One region of the Arthrobacter sp. KKT183 genome, then DNA from elsewhere that is predicted to be linked to it. Evidence: riboswitches for the same ligand, from Rfam matches in the RefSeq annotation. Region 1 holds a riboswitch; the other holds the start of a gene.
What was found. Region 1 has a riboswitch for thiamine pyrophosphate ahead of ACZ2GY_RS13825 (ECF transporter S component). Riboswitches for the same ligand answer to the same signal wherever they lie in the genome.

Region 1 (5,298 bases):
GTGCCCGTCCTGATCGTCTGCTGGATCTTCCAGTTGCTCACTGCGCCGGTGTCGGCACACATGGTGGGACGCGCCGGGTACCGCACCAAGCACCTGCGCAAGGACCTGCTCAGCATGGACGACCTTGATGATGTCGTGGAACACGCGGCCACCCGGCGCCGTGAGGCCGGGGACCGTGCGTCCGGCGAGTAGGCTCGAGCCAGTAAGTTACTGGCTGCCGCAACATTGCCGCTGATCACGGTGGTGCCATGTGGGTGCCGGCGCCGGCATCGGTGCCGGCATCGGTGCCGATGTGGGTGCGGGTGCTCCTGGACGCGTTGGAGCTCGTGCCGGTGTCAGAGCGCGCGAGGTGGTTGTGGATGGCTTGTTCTACTTGCCAGTAGCGGTTGCGTCTGGGTGTTCGTTGCGGGTCGTGGTATTTGGGTGGTGTGAACCAGGGGATTCCGTGGACTGATGTGACTGTCCAGTTTCCTTCGTGGATCTGGTGGTGGTGTCGGGTGCAGAGCAGCACGCCGTCGCTGATGTTGGTGGTCCCGCCTGCAGCCCAGGGAATGATGTGGTGGGCTTCGCACCAGGTTGCGGGCGTGGTGCAGTCGGGGAACGCGCAGCCCTTGTCGCGTGCGACCAGTGCCCGTCGCAGATGCGGTGGGAAGAGACGTTGGGTGCGGCCGATGTCCAAGACCTGACCCTTCCCGCCGAGGACGAGCGGGAGGATGTCGGCGTCGCAGGCGAGTTTGCGGATGCTGCGGGCACTTATCTGTTGGGCGAAGACCGAATGCCCGTCATGTCCACCGTGTCCGACGTTTCCGCTGCTTGTCAGGTCGTTCAGGAGGTCGCGGTAGTTGATGGTGACCATTACCTGGGGTCGGTGTCCTCCGGTCGCTGGAAGACCATCACCTGCCAGTGCGATCCGGCATGCTGAAACCAGCCCGTCGAGCAGGTTCTGTTCACGGGTCGGCTCGTCGGGCGCTGAAACGGTGCCCTGAGTTCTGGGGTTGGTGGCGGTGTTCATGACGGTGATGAGGTGTTCGTATTGTTCGTCGGTGGCGCCGATTTCCATGAAGTGCAGGCCGTGGCGCCTACCGCGCAGGAACACACCCTGCCTGGCACGCAGGGTTTTTTCGGTGGGCTCGGTGCCGTCCTGGTCGATGATGTCTTCCCAGCGTTGGGCGAGGGCCCGTAGGACGTCTTCGTCGGACTCAACGGCCTGGCGGACCAGGTGCTCCTCCATGGCATCCAGCTCACGGCCGGTCGCGACGGCGGACACCCGGTGTACGGCGTTGCGGATGATGGTCGCAGCACGGCTGCTCACCGCTCCGGCACTGGTGGCTTCAGCCAGCACGCCCAGGGTGGGCACGAGCGCGGCTCCCGGCCCGGGAACCTCGGGCAGGACGTCGTGTCCGAGGCGTAACCGGCGGTTGGCTTCGGAGCGGCTGATACCGATTTTCGCCCGCAAATAGTCCGCAGTGTTCTTGTACGGATCTAGGGCGTCAACGGTAGCGAGTTGGTGGTCCTCAGCGGCACGGGCAACCACAGTCTGCAAGTGATCGACCAGGTTGGAGAGCTGCTCGACCTCCACCAGGGTCACCGCGGCCTCCTGCGGGCTAAGCGTCAGGTATGTCGATTCCAGCTGCTGCGCAAAGACCTGTAGGTCCGAACGCATTCCATCCAGGAGAGACGTGTCCTCCGGGCGGGGTTCGAGCAGTGCGACGGCCATACCCAAAATTTTATCGAACACGTGTACTAACCGCGACCGAAAACCACCAATGTGCAGGACAAGTCAACCGGACTTATCCACAGGCCTGCAAAGGAGTGGCCTAGGTGAGGTGGCGGGTGCGCTCGTAGCGGTGGATGGCCCGCTGCGTGGTGCGGTTGGTGAGCACGCGGATGGTGGTGCTGACCGAACCCGAGATCACGGCGAACGCCAGCGCCGACCGGAGGCTGTTCTCCAGACCCTCTTTGTCCTTCGGTGGCTCGTTCCCGGTGGCACGCTTCCAGATGAAGTCCACCAGTTGCGTGCCCACGAGGCCCGCTCCGATGCCCAGTCCAACGCCCATCAGTTTGAAAATCGTGTTCATGGTGCCTCTTTCAGTCGGCTTGGCTTTGGTCCCAGCCTAGCGTTATAGCGGTGATCCATGGAGGGTCCGTGGGTCATCCAGGGACAACCACAATTACGACGACGGCCCCGGCACGGCCCCCGGTGTAGAGTTGGTATCGCTCAAACAACGACAGGGGAGCGCAACCACGTAGGTGGTGGGCGCTGAGAGTGCGGATCACCGCAGACCCTCGAACCTGATCCGGTTAGTACCGGCGAAGGGAGTCGAGTTCTCGAGGCTTCACGGCGTCCTGCCGGAAAGCCTTCCCCTCCTGTACCCAGGAGGATCAACAATCATGACTGCAACACAAAGCATTACCCCGTCCCAATCCCGGCGCCGCTATGAGTGGCGTGTCGTCGATATTGTGGTCGCCTCGGTCATCGCGGTGGCCGTGGGCGTCATCTTCTTCGCCTGGTCCGCCGGTTACAGCGGCATTGCCGCGGTAACAGCTGCCTTTCCGCCTCTCGCCGGGCTGTACTCAGGCGGCTGGCTCATTGCCGGGGTGCTGGGCGGACTCATCATTCGCAAGCCAGGCGCTGCCATCTACTGCGAGGTACTTGCGGCGGCCGTGTCTGCGCTGATCGGAACGCAGTTCGGCATGGCGGTCCTTCTCTCCGGGCTGGTCCAGGGCATTGGCGCGGAACTGATTTTCGCACTGTTCCTCTACAAACGCTGGAACCTCGGCGTAGCTCTGCTCGCAGGTCTGGGCGCCGGACTTGCCCTCGCCATCAGCGAAAACATCATGTACAACGTCGAGTGGACCTTGGACTACAAGTTGATGTACGGAGTCTTCGCCGCCATTTCCGGTGTTGTGCTCGCCGGTCTGCTGCCGTGGCTTGCCACGCGCGGCCTTGCAAAGACCGGTGCCCTGTCCGCGTTTGCCGCAGGCCGCACGGCAGACGTCTAGCATGACCGCCGTCGCTGAGCCCGTCCCGGCGTCGATCACAGCGAAGGGCTGGGGCTGGCGCCACCCCGGACGAACACGCTGGGCCGTCCGAAACATCGACCTGACGATCGAGCCGGGTCAGCGTGTCCTCCTCCTCGGCGCTTCCGGCGCCGGAAAGTCCACACTGCTGCATGGACTCGCCGGCGTCCTGGGAGATCAGGACGAGGGCGAGCAGGCCGGCGAACTCACTATCGACGGCGTCAGCCCGGCTGACTCACGAGGCCGCTCCGGGCTGGTGCTCCAGGACCCGGACAGCCAACTGGTGCTCGCCCGGGTCGGCGACGAAGTGGCGTTCGGTGCCGAAAACCTGGCCGTGCCGCGGAACGAAATCTGGCCACGCGTACGCCAGTCGCTGGACGACGTCGGCCTCGATGTCCCGCTGAATTCCTCCACCACCGCGCTGTCCGGCGGTCAGAAGCAGCGGCTGGCGCTTGCAGCAGTCCTCGCGATGCAACCCGGGTTGCTGCTCCTTGACGAGCCGACCGCCAACCTGGATCCTGCCGGAGTACTGGAAGTGCGTGATGCCGTTCTCCGCGTACTCAACCGAACCTCGGCGACGCTCGTTGTGGTGGAGCACCGAGTTGAGATCTGGGCTGACGTCGTTGATCGGGTAGTGGTGCTCGATTCGGACGGCGGCATCCTCGCCGATGGTGCTCCGGCTACAGTGCTCCGGCACGAATCCACGCGGGCCAGGCTTATTGAGGCAGGAGTCTGGGTGCCGGGTTACCGGCCGGAGACACCAACAGTTCGTACCGGCTCCGGAACGGACCTGCTGCAGGCGTCCGGGCTGTCCGTTGCGCGCACCAAGCGTGGACCGGCAGTTCTCAGCGGCGTTGACCTCACTCTGCGACGGCAGGAAGCAGTCAGCGTGTTGGGGCCCAACGGTGCCGGGAAATCGACGCTCGCGCTCACTCTCGCCGGGCTGCTCCGCCCCCGGGGAGGCGGACTGACAGCTCTGGAGCCGCTCGCCCGCAGCGCCGGCGCGACACCATATGAGTGGAAGTCCGCCGACCTGGTCAACCGGATCGGCACGGTTTTCCAGGAGCCCGAACACCAGTTCCTCACCAACACAGTGCGTGAGGAACTGGAGTTCGGCCCGCGCAGGGTGGCCCGGCTTACCGAGGAAGAGGTACGACGGCGGATTGACCCCATCGCCGAGCGGCTCCGGCTCACGGGGCTGCTGAAAGCGAATCCGTTCACGCTGTCCGGCGGTGAAAAGCGACGGCTGTCCGTTGCCACCATGCTCGCCACCAACCCGGACATCCTCATCCTGGACGAGCCGACCTTCGGCCAGGACGCCAACACCTGGGCGGAGCTGGTAACCCTGCTGGTGGAACTCATCCACGGGGGGACCTGCGTGGTTTCGGTGACGCATGACCGCGAGTACACGGCAGCGCTCGGAAGCCGCATTGCGGCCGTTGACGGTACGTCCGCAACGCTGGAGGCGGCGGCGTGAGCATGAACGTGGTGAATCCCACCATCACCGGAACGGTGCTTCCGCGGGCCAATCCGCTCTCGAAGCTCTTCGCGGCTGTGGTGATCACCGTCGTCGTGATGCTGAGCGTGGACTGGGTGAGTGCCGGCGTCGTCCTTGGCAGTGAACTGCTGCTGCTCCCGCTGCTGGGCATCAGCGTGCGGAAGCTCTTCCTGAGGACGTGGCCGTTTGTTATCGCGGCGGTGGTCGCCGCTTACGGCACCGCGCTACTGGCTGAAAAGACCGGACGCGTTCTTCTCGAGTTCGGGCCCGTTCTATTCACGCAAGATTCAGTCAACGCCGGGCTCGCGATTGGCCTACGTGGGCTCGCAATCGCGCTGCCCGGGCTGTTTCTCCTGACCACCACCGACCCGACGGACCTTGCCGATGCCCTGGCGCAGCGGCTGAAGGCGCCGCACCGGTTTGTGCTGGGAGCACTCGCCGGAATGCGGCTGGTCGGCTTGCTGTTCGACGAATGGCGCACATTGGGCCTCGCCAGGCACGCCCGCGGCGTAGGGCATGAGGGGAACCCGGCAGCGCGGTTCGGGCATTTTCTGGGGCAGGCGTTCGGGCTTATGGTCCAGGCCATCCGCAGGGCCACCCGGCTGGCTGTGGCCATGGAGGCTCGTGGTTTCGGAGCCGGACCGCGCACCTGGGCCAGGGAAAGCACCTTCAGCCGAGTGGACGTCGTCGTTGTCCTGGTGGGCGTGCTGATCGCAGCGAGCGCCGTGACCGCGGCGGTCCTCGCCGGCACCTGGAACTTCATTTTCGGCTAGCAGGCC
Region 2 (5,298 bases), 1.5 Mb from region 1:
CGCATTGGAGTCGCGACCGTTGCGAGTGGAACTCGCACCCTTCTTATGTGCCATCTGTTATGCCTGCCCTTTTCTGAAACAGAATCTTTGGATCAAGGAACCTGCAGCGGTTACTTGATACCCGTGATCTTGACCTTGGTGAGCTCTGAACGGTGACCCTGGCGCTTCTTGTAGCCGGTCTTGTTCTTGAACTTCTGGATAACAATCTTCGGGCCCCGAAGATTCTCGACGATTTCGGCAGTGACACTGACCTTTGCCAGGTCCTGTGCTGCTGAAGTCACCTTGTCGCCGTCTACCAGAAGGAGAGCAGGCAGCTGGAAGCTGCTGCCGGCCTCACCGGGGACGCGGTCAAGGGTTACGAGGTCTCCCACGGAAACCTTTTCTTGGCGGCCGCCTGCGCGGACAATCGCGTACACCACTTGGGAACTCACTTCTCTCGACGATCAAACTGTTTGCATACTGTTTCCGGGACCGTACGCTGTTGTCAGCGCAGCCGGAGGGGTGCTAGTGCACTCACGATGCATCCACGCCCCGAAAATAGCCATACGAGGGCGCCGCACCGAAGATCCAGATTACGGCAATTTCGCGGAATCCCGCAAATCAAGGCGTGTCGGCGCGTCAAAAAACTCATGTTCATACCAGGCAGATGCTTCGAACGCCTCGACCATTGCCTCCCTGTCTGCGGGCGGGGCAGCAGCGAAACACGAATCTGCGATGGAAATTGCACGTGCGGTGGCCTCCGCGAACGCTGGATCGGCGTACGTTTCCAGCCAGTTTGCGTACGGGTGGTTCGGGCTGGCTCCGTTGCCGATCCACTGCGAGTGCAGGGCATTGCCCAGGTGTGAGTAAAGCCAGTAGCACGGCAGGACCGCCGCCACCAGGACGGCGTAGCCTGCGTTGGCAGAGGCTGCCAGCAGATGGTCAACGTAGGCCCTCGTCACCCGCCCCTGGGCCGGTGACTGCCCGCGTCCGGTCAGCCACGTCCGGTGGAGCTCGGATTCCACCTCAAGGCAACTGAGTGCCGACTTCGCCCAGAAGAGTTGCTCAGCCTCGCTGGGTGCAAGAGCGCTTGCCCTGGACAGCACGCGCGAGTAGCCCCTCAGATACATGGCGTCCTGTGCCAGATAATACGCAAACTGTTCAGGCGGCAGGCTACCGTCGCCGAGCGCCCGTACGAACCCGAGCGTCTCGATCGCCAGACGGTGGCTTGTGGTGAGCTCCCAGACCTGCTCGCTGAACGGGCGCTCCTCTGGCGGGGGCGCCGGGATCGGCCCGGGTACGAACTCATGGAAGTGATGGATCGGTCCGTTTCCCTGCCCCACGTTGAGCTCGTCGGCTCGTTCGAGCGCGCCCCGAAGCCATTTCTTCACGATCAGCAGCGACTGGTGCCAGTTCCCGGTGCGCGTCTGGACGGTCGCCAGGGCCGCCGAAAGGGAGCAGCCGGTACCGTGCGTGTTCCGTGTATCGATGCGAGTACCGCCCACCACGGAGACTGTGCCGGCGTCGCCGGACGCGTCTACGAGCGCGTCCGGGCATTCCAGGGCACCTTCCAGATGGCCGCCCTTGACCAGCACCGAGGTACCCGTTGAAGCTGCAAGCCGTTTGCCCTGCTCCACAGCCGCGTCCCAGCTTGTGGCAACAGGCTCACCGAGCAGTACCGCGAGCTCCGGCAGGTTCGGCGTCACGAGGTCAGCGAGCGGCACCAGGGAGCGCAACTCGTCCTCCGCGTCGGAGGCCAGCAGCCTGTCCCCGCTGGTTGCAACCATGACCGGATCGAGGACTATGACGGCCCCGGTCGCTCGCGGCAGCCATCGCCTGACTGTGCGGATGGTTTCCGCGTCTCCGAGCATCCCGATCTTCACCGCATCAATGGTGACGTCATCACTGACCGCCTGCAGCTGTTCACCGAGGAACGTCGACGGCGGTGTATGCACGCTGCGCACCCCGCGGGTGTTCTGGGCAACAAGGGAAGTGACTACCGCCATACCGTAGCCACCCTGCGCCCCGATGCTTTTCAGGTCAGCCTGAATACCGGCCCCGCCGGTGGGGTCTGTTCCCGCAATGCTCAGCACGTGCGGAATAGTCCGCGCCCGCGCTGGAACCGATAGGGCTTCTGTGTGCTCCACTGTGTCTACGAGCGTGCGAATACTCATCCGCGACATCCCTCCGCTAGGCCAAAGGCCGCCTATTGACGGCCATCTCTAGATCAGGTTCAACGCGTTTCATCTCAGCCCGGAACCGGGCACCGCGTGTCACTGTGGCCTACCCTACCGTGCAGGGGGCTCACCGCCCGCAATCAGAACACGCCGCCCCCTTCAGACCGGGAACGGCGCGTTCCGTCGAGCGACGATTGCTACAGCTCGGAGGCCGGCACCCCGACTCCCAGGATCATGGGCTCGTCCGACTGCTGCGGTTTGGGCGCAGCTTTGCCGGCACGTGCAACATACTGTGTTCCGGCTGCCGGTGCGTCCGCCACGGTAGCGGCACGCTCGATCGTGGCGTTCTCAGCCGAGCCCTGGGCGCTGCTGGCGGCTCGGTGCCGCCGCTTACGGTGACCGGACGATGGGGCCGCACCGGAGCCGTCCGCGGACATGCCCTGCCTCGCCGCCTCCTGGCCCGCCGGGGCCCGATGCGCCGGTTCGTCCTCCGCAGGCGCCATGGTCCCGCTGGCCGGGCTCGCAGGATCCTCGCGCGCCGGGCTGCCGGAATCCGCCCCACCCGCCGTAGGGAAGCGGTTGAAGGCCTCCGTCAGACTCTCCAGGGTCAGGGCCGGCTCCGGACGGACGGAAGCAGGCGCGTTCTCCGCTTTGGGGAGCGTCACCTGCTCCCCATTGATCGTCAGCACAGCGGCCGACGACGGCGCTTCCGCCACCGGCGAGACTCCTTGCCCGTGATCGTGCTCATGCGCCGCATGAGTGGCAGCGGCGATGCTGGCCAGGGCAGCCCGCGCGGCTTCGGCACGAGCCTGGCGTTCGGCGTCGTCGGCCCTCGGTTCCGGCGGGGAAACGTGCTCCTCCTCCACCGGCGGAGTCTTCGCCCGGCGCTTGCGTTCGCTGCGGGACATCTTCTCCTGGCGCAGGTGCTGCTGGTGGTTCTCCGTCGACACAGCGTGCCTGCGGTGCTCAACCGGTTCGTCATGGGTGACGACACCGCGACCCGCACAGTGCTCGCAGTTCTCGCCGAACACCTCCAGCAGCCCGGTTCCCATCCGCTTGCGGGTCATTTGGACGAGGCCCAGCGAGGTGACCTCAGCGACCTGATGCTTGGTCCGGTCCCGTCCGAGGCATTCGACGAGCCGCCGCAGCACGAGGTCGCGGTTCGCCTCGAGCACCATGTCGATGAAGTCGATGACGATGATGCCGCCGATGTCGCGCAGGCGAAGCTGCCGGACGACTTCCTCAGCCGCTTCAAGGTTGTTCTTGGTGACGGTTTCCTCGAGATTGCCGCCGCTGCCGGTGAACTTGCCTGTGTTCACATCGACCACGGTCATGGCTTCGGTCCGGTCGATCACCAGCGAGCCGCCGGAAGGCAGGAACACCTTGCGGTCCAGTGCCTTGTGGATCTGCTCGTCGATGCGCCGGGCAGTGAAGATGTCCTCGTCCTTCGTCCACTTCTCGAGCCTGCCCACGAGATCCGGGGCGACGTACATGACGTACGCCTCTATTGTGTCCCAGGCTTCCTCGCCGGAGACGATCAACTTGGAGAAGTCCTCGTTGAAGACGTCCCGGACCACCTTGATGGTCAGGTCCGGTTCACCGTAGAGCAGTTCCGGCGCGAGCGTCTTGGTTGACTTCGCCTTGCCCTCAATTGTCTCCCACTGGGAGCGGAGGCGGTTGATGTCGTGGGTCAGTTCCTCTTCGCTGGCTCCCTCTGCCGCGGTGCGCACGATGACGCCTGCGTTCTCCGGGAGCCGGTCCTTGAGGATCCGCTTGAGGCGATTGCGCTCAACGTCGGGAAGCTTGCGGGAGATTCCGGTCATGGAGCCGCCCGGCACGTACACCAGGTACCGCCCGGGAAGGGAGATCTGGCTGGTCAGCCGTGCGCCCTTGTGGCCCACCGGATCCTTGGTGACCTGCACCAGCACCGGGTCGCCCGACTTCAGCGCAAGCTCGATGCGGCGCGGCTGGCCGTCCAGTCCGGCCGCGTCCCAGTTGACCTCGCCGGCATACAGTACGGCGTTGCGTCCCCGCCCGATATCGATGAAGGCAGCTTCCATGCTGGGCAGGACGTTCTGGACCTTGCCGAGGTAGACGTTCCCGATCAACGAATCCTGCTGGGTCTTGGACACGAAGTGCTCCGCGAGCACTCCGTCCTCCATGACACCGATCTGGATCCTGTCGTCGCGCTGGCGGACCACCATCTGGCGGTCAACGGATTCACGACGTGCAAGGAACTCCGCCTCGGTGATGACCTGGCGGCGCCTGCCCGAATCCCTCGACTCACGACGGCGCTGCTTCTTGGCTTCCAGCCGGGTGGATCCCTTCACGCTGGTCACCTGGTCCGACGGCGCTTCCTGGCTCTGCCGCGGCGCACGGACACGCGTGATCGTGTTCGGCGGATCATCATCCTGCCCGCCGGTAAGTTCGAGGTCCTCATCACCGCGGCGGCGGCGACGGCGACGGCGGGAGGTCACCGGCTCGCTCTCCTCACCGGATTCCGCCGGCCCCTGGTTCCGGGCCTCCGGCCCGGATTCGGAGGCCTCAGACTCCGTCGCCCGGCTGCGGCTCCTGCTGCGCCTGCTCCGGCGGCGTCCGCGCCCGTCGTCGTCGCCCTCGGTATTGTCTTCGGCGTCTTCGGTAACAGCCTTCGGAGCGGTCTTCGGCGGCGTCCGCGGCACAACCGCGGTGAGGTCCGGAGCGTGGAAGAGCAGGGATACCGGCGAATCCGGAACGGCGAAGGGGTCCAGGCCGGCACGGTCATCCGCTTCGGCGCCCCCGGAAGCGACGTCCTCGTCGGCCGCAGCGTCTGGTGCCGGCGCAGCCTCCGGTGCGCCGGCAGCAGTCTGAGCGTCCTGGCTTACGCCCGTTCCAGCGCTCCCGGAATCGGCGAAGTCATCTGCAGGCCCCGCGCTGCGTGTTGCTCGACGGCTGCGCGTCGGGCGGGATCGGCGGGGAGCTTCTTCGGCCGCCGGCACTTCGGGAGCACCGGCAGACTGAACATCCGGCGCAACAGTTTCCGTGGCAGCAGGCTCAACTGCTGCTGGGGGTTCTACTGCCGACCCTCCGGTAGCACCCTCCACGGTGGCTGCCTTCGTTGCCACACGACGACGGCGGACGGGCCGCTCCGGCGAGGAACCGG

Region 2: linked by a shared signal. The riboswitch ahead of ACZ2GY_RS06730 (bifunctional hydroxymethylpyrimidine kinase/phosphomethylpyrimidine kinase) and the one ahead of ACZ2GY_RS13825 (ECF transporter S component) in region 1 are both predicted to bind thiamine pyrophosphate.

Annotation. Positions count from the first base shown of each region.
Region 1 is NZ_CM145770.1:2,909,364-2,914,661, reverse strand. Features, by position in the region: gene mnhG (monovalent cation/H(+) antiporter subunit G) at 1-192, shown strand, start outside; gene ACZ2GY_RS13835 (HNH endonuclease signature motif containing protein) at 236-1,717, opposite strand; gene ACZ2GY_RS13830 (DUF4235 domain-containing protein) at 1,818-2,078, opposite strand; TPP riboswitch at 2,221-2,336, shown strand; gene ACZ2GY_RS13825 (ECF transporter S component) at 2,392-3,003, shown strand; gene ACZ2GY_RS13820 (ABC transporter ATP-binding protein) at 3,005-4,498, shown strand; gene ACZ2GY_RS13815 (energy-coupling factor transporter transmembrane component T family protein) at 4,501-5,292, shown strand.
Region 2 is NZ_CM145770.1:1,432,657-1,437,954, reverse strand. Features, by position in the region: gene rpmA (50S ribosomal protein L27) at 1-54, opposite strand, end outside; gene rplU (50S ribosomal protein L21) at 111-419, opposite strand; gene ACZ2GY_RS06730 (bifunctional hydroxymethylpyrimidine kinase/phosphomethylpyrimidine kinase) at 573-2,153, opposite strand; TPP riboswitch at 2,145-2,260, opposite strand; gene ACZ2GY_RS06725 (Rne/Rng family ribonuclease) at 2,354-5,298, opposite strand, start outside.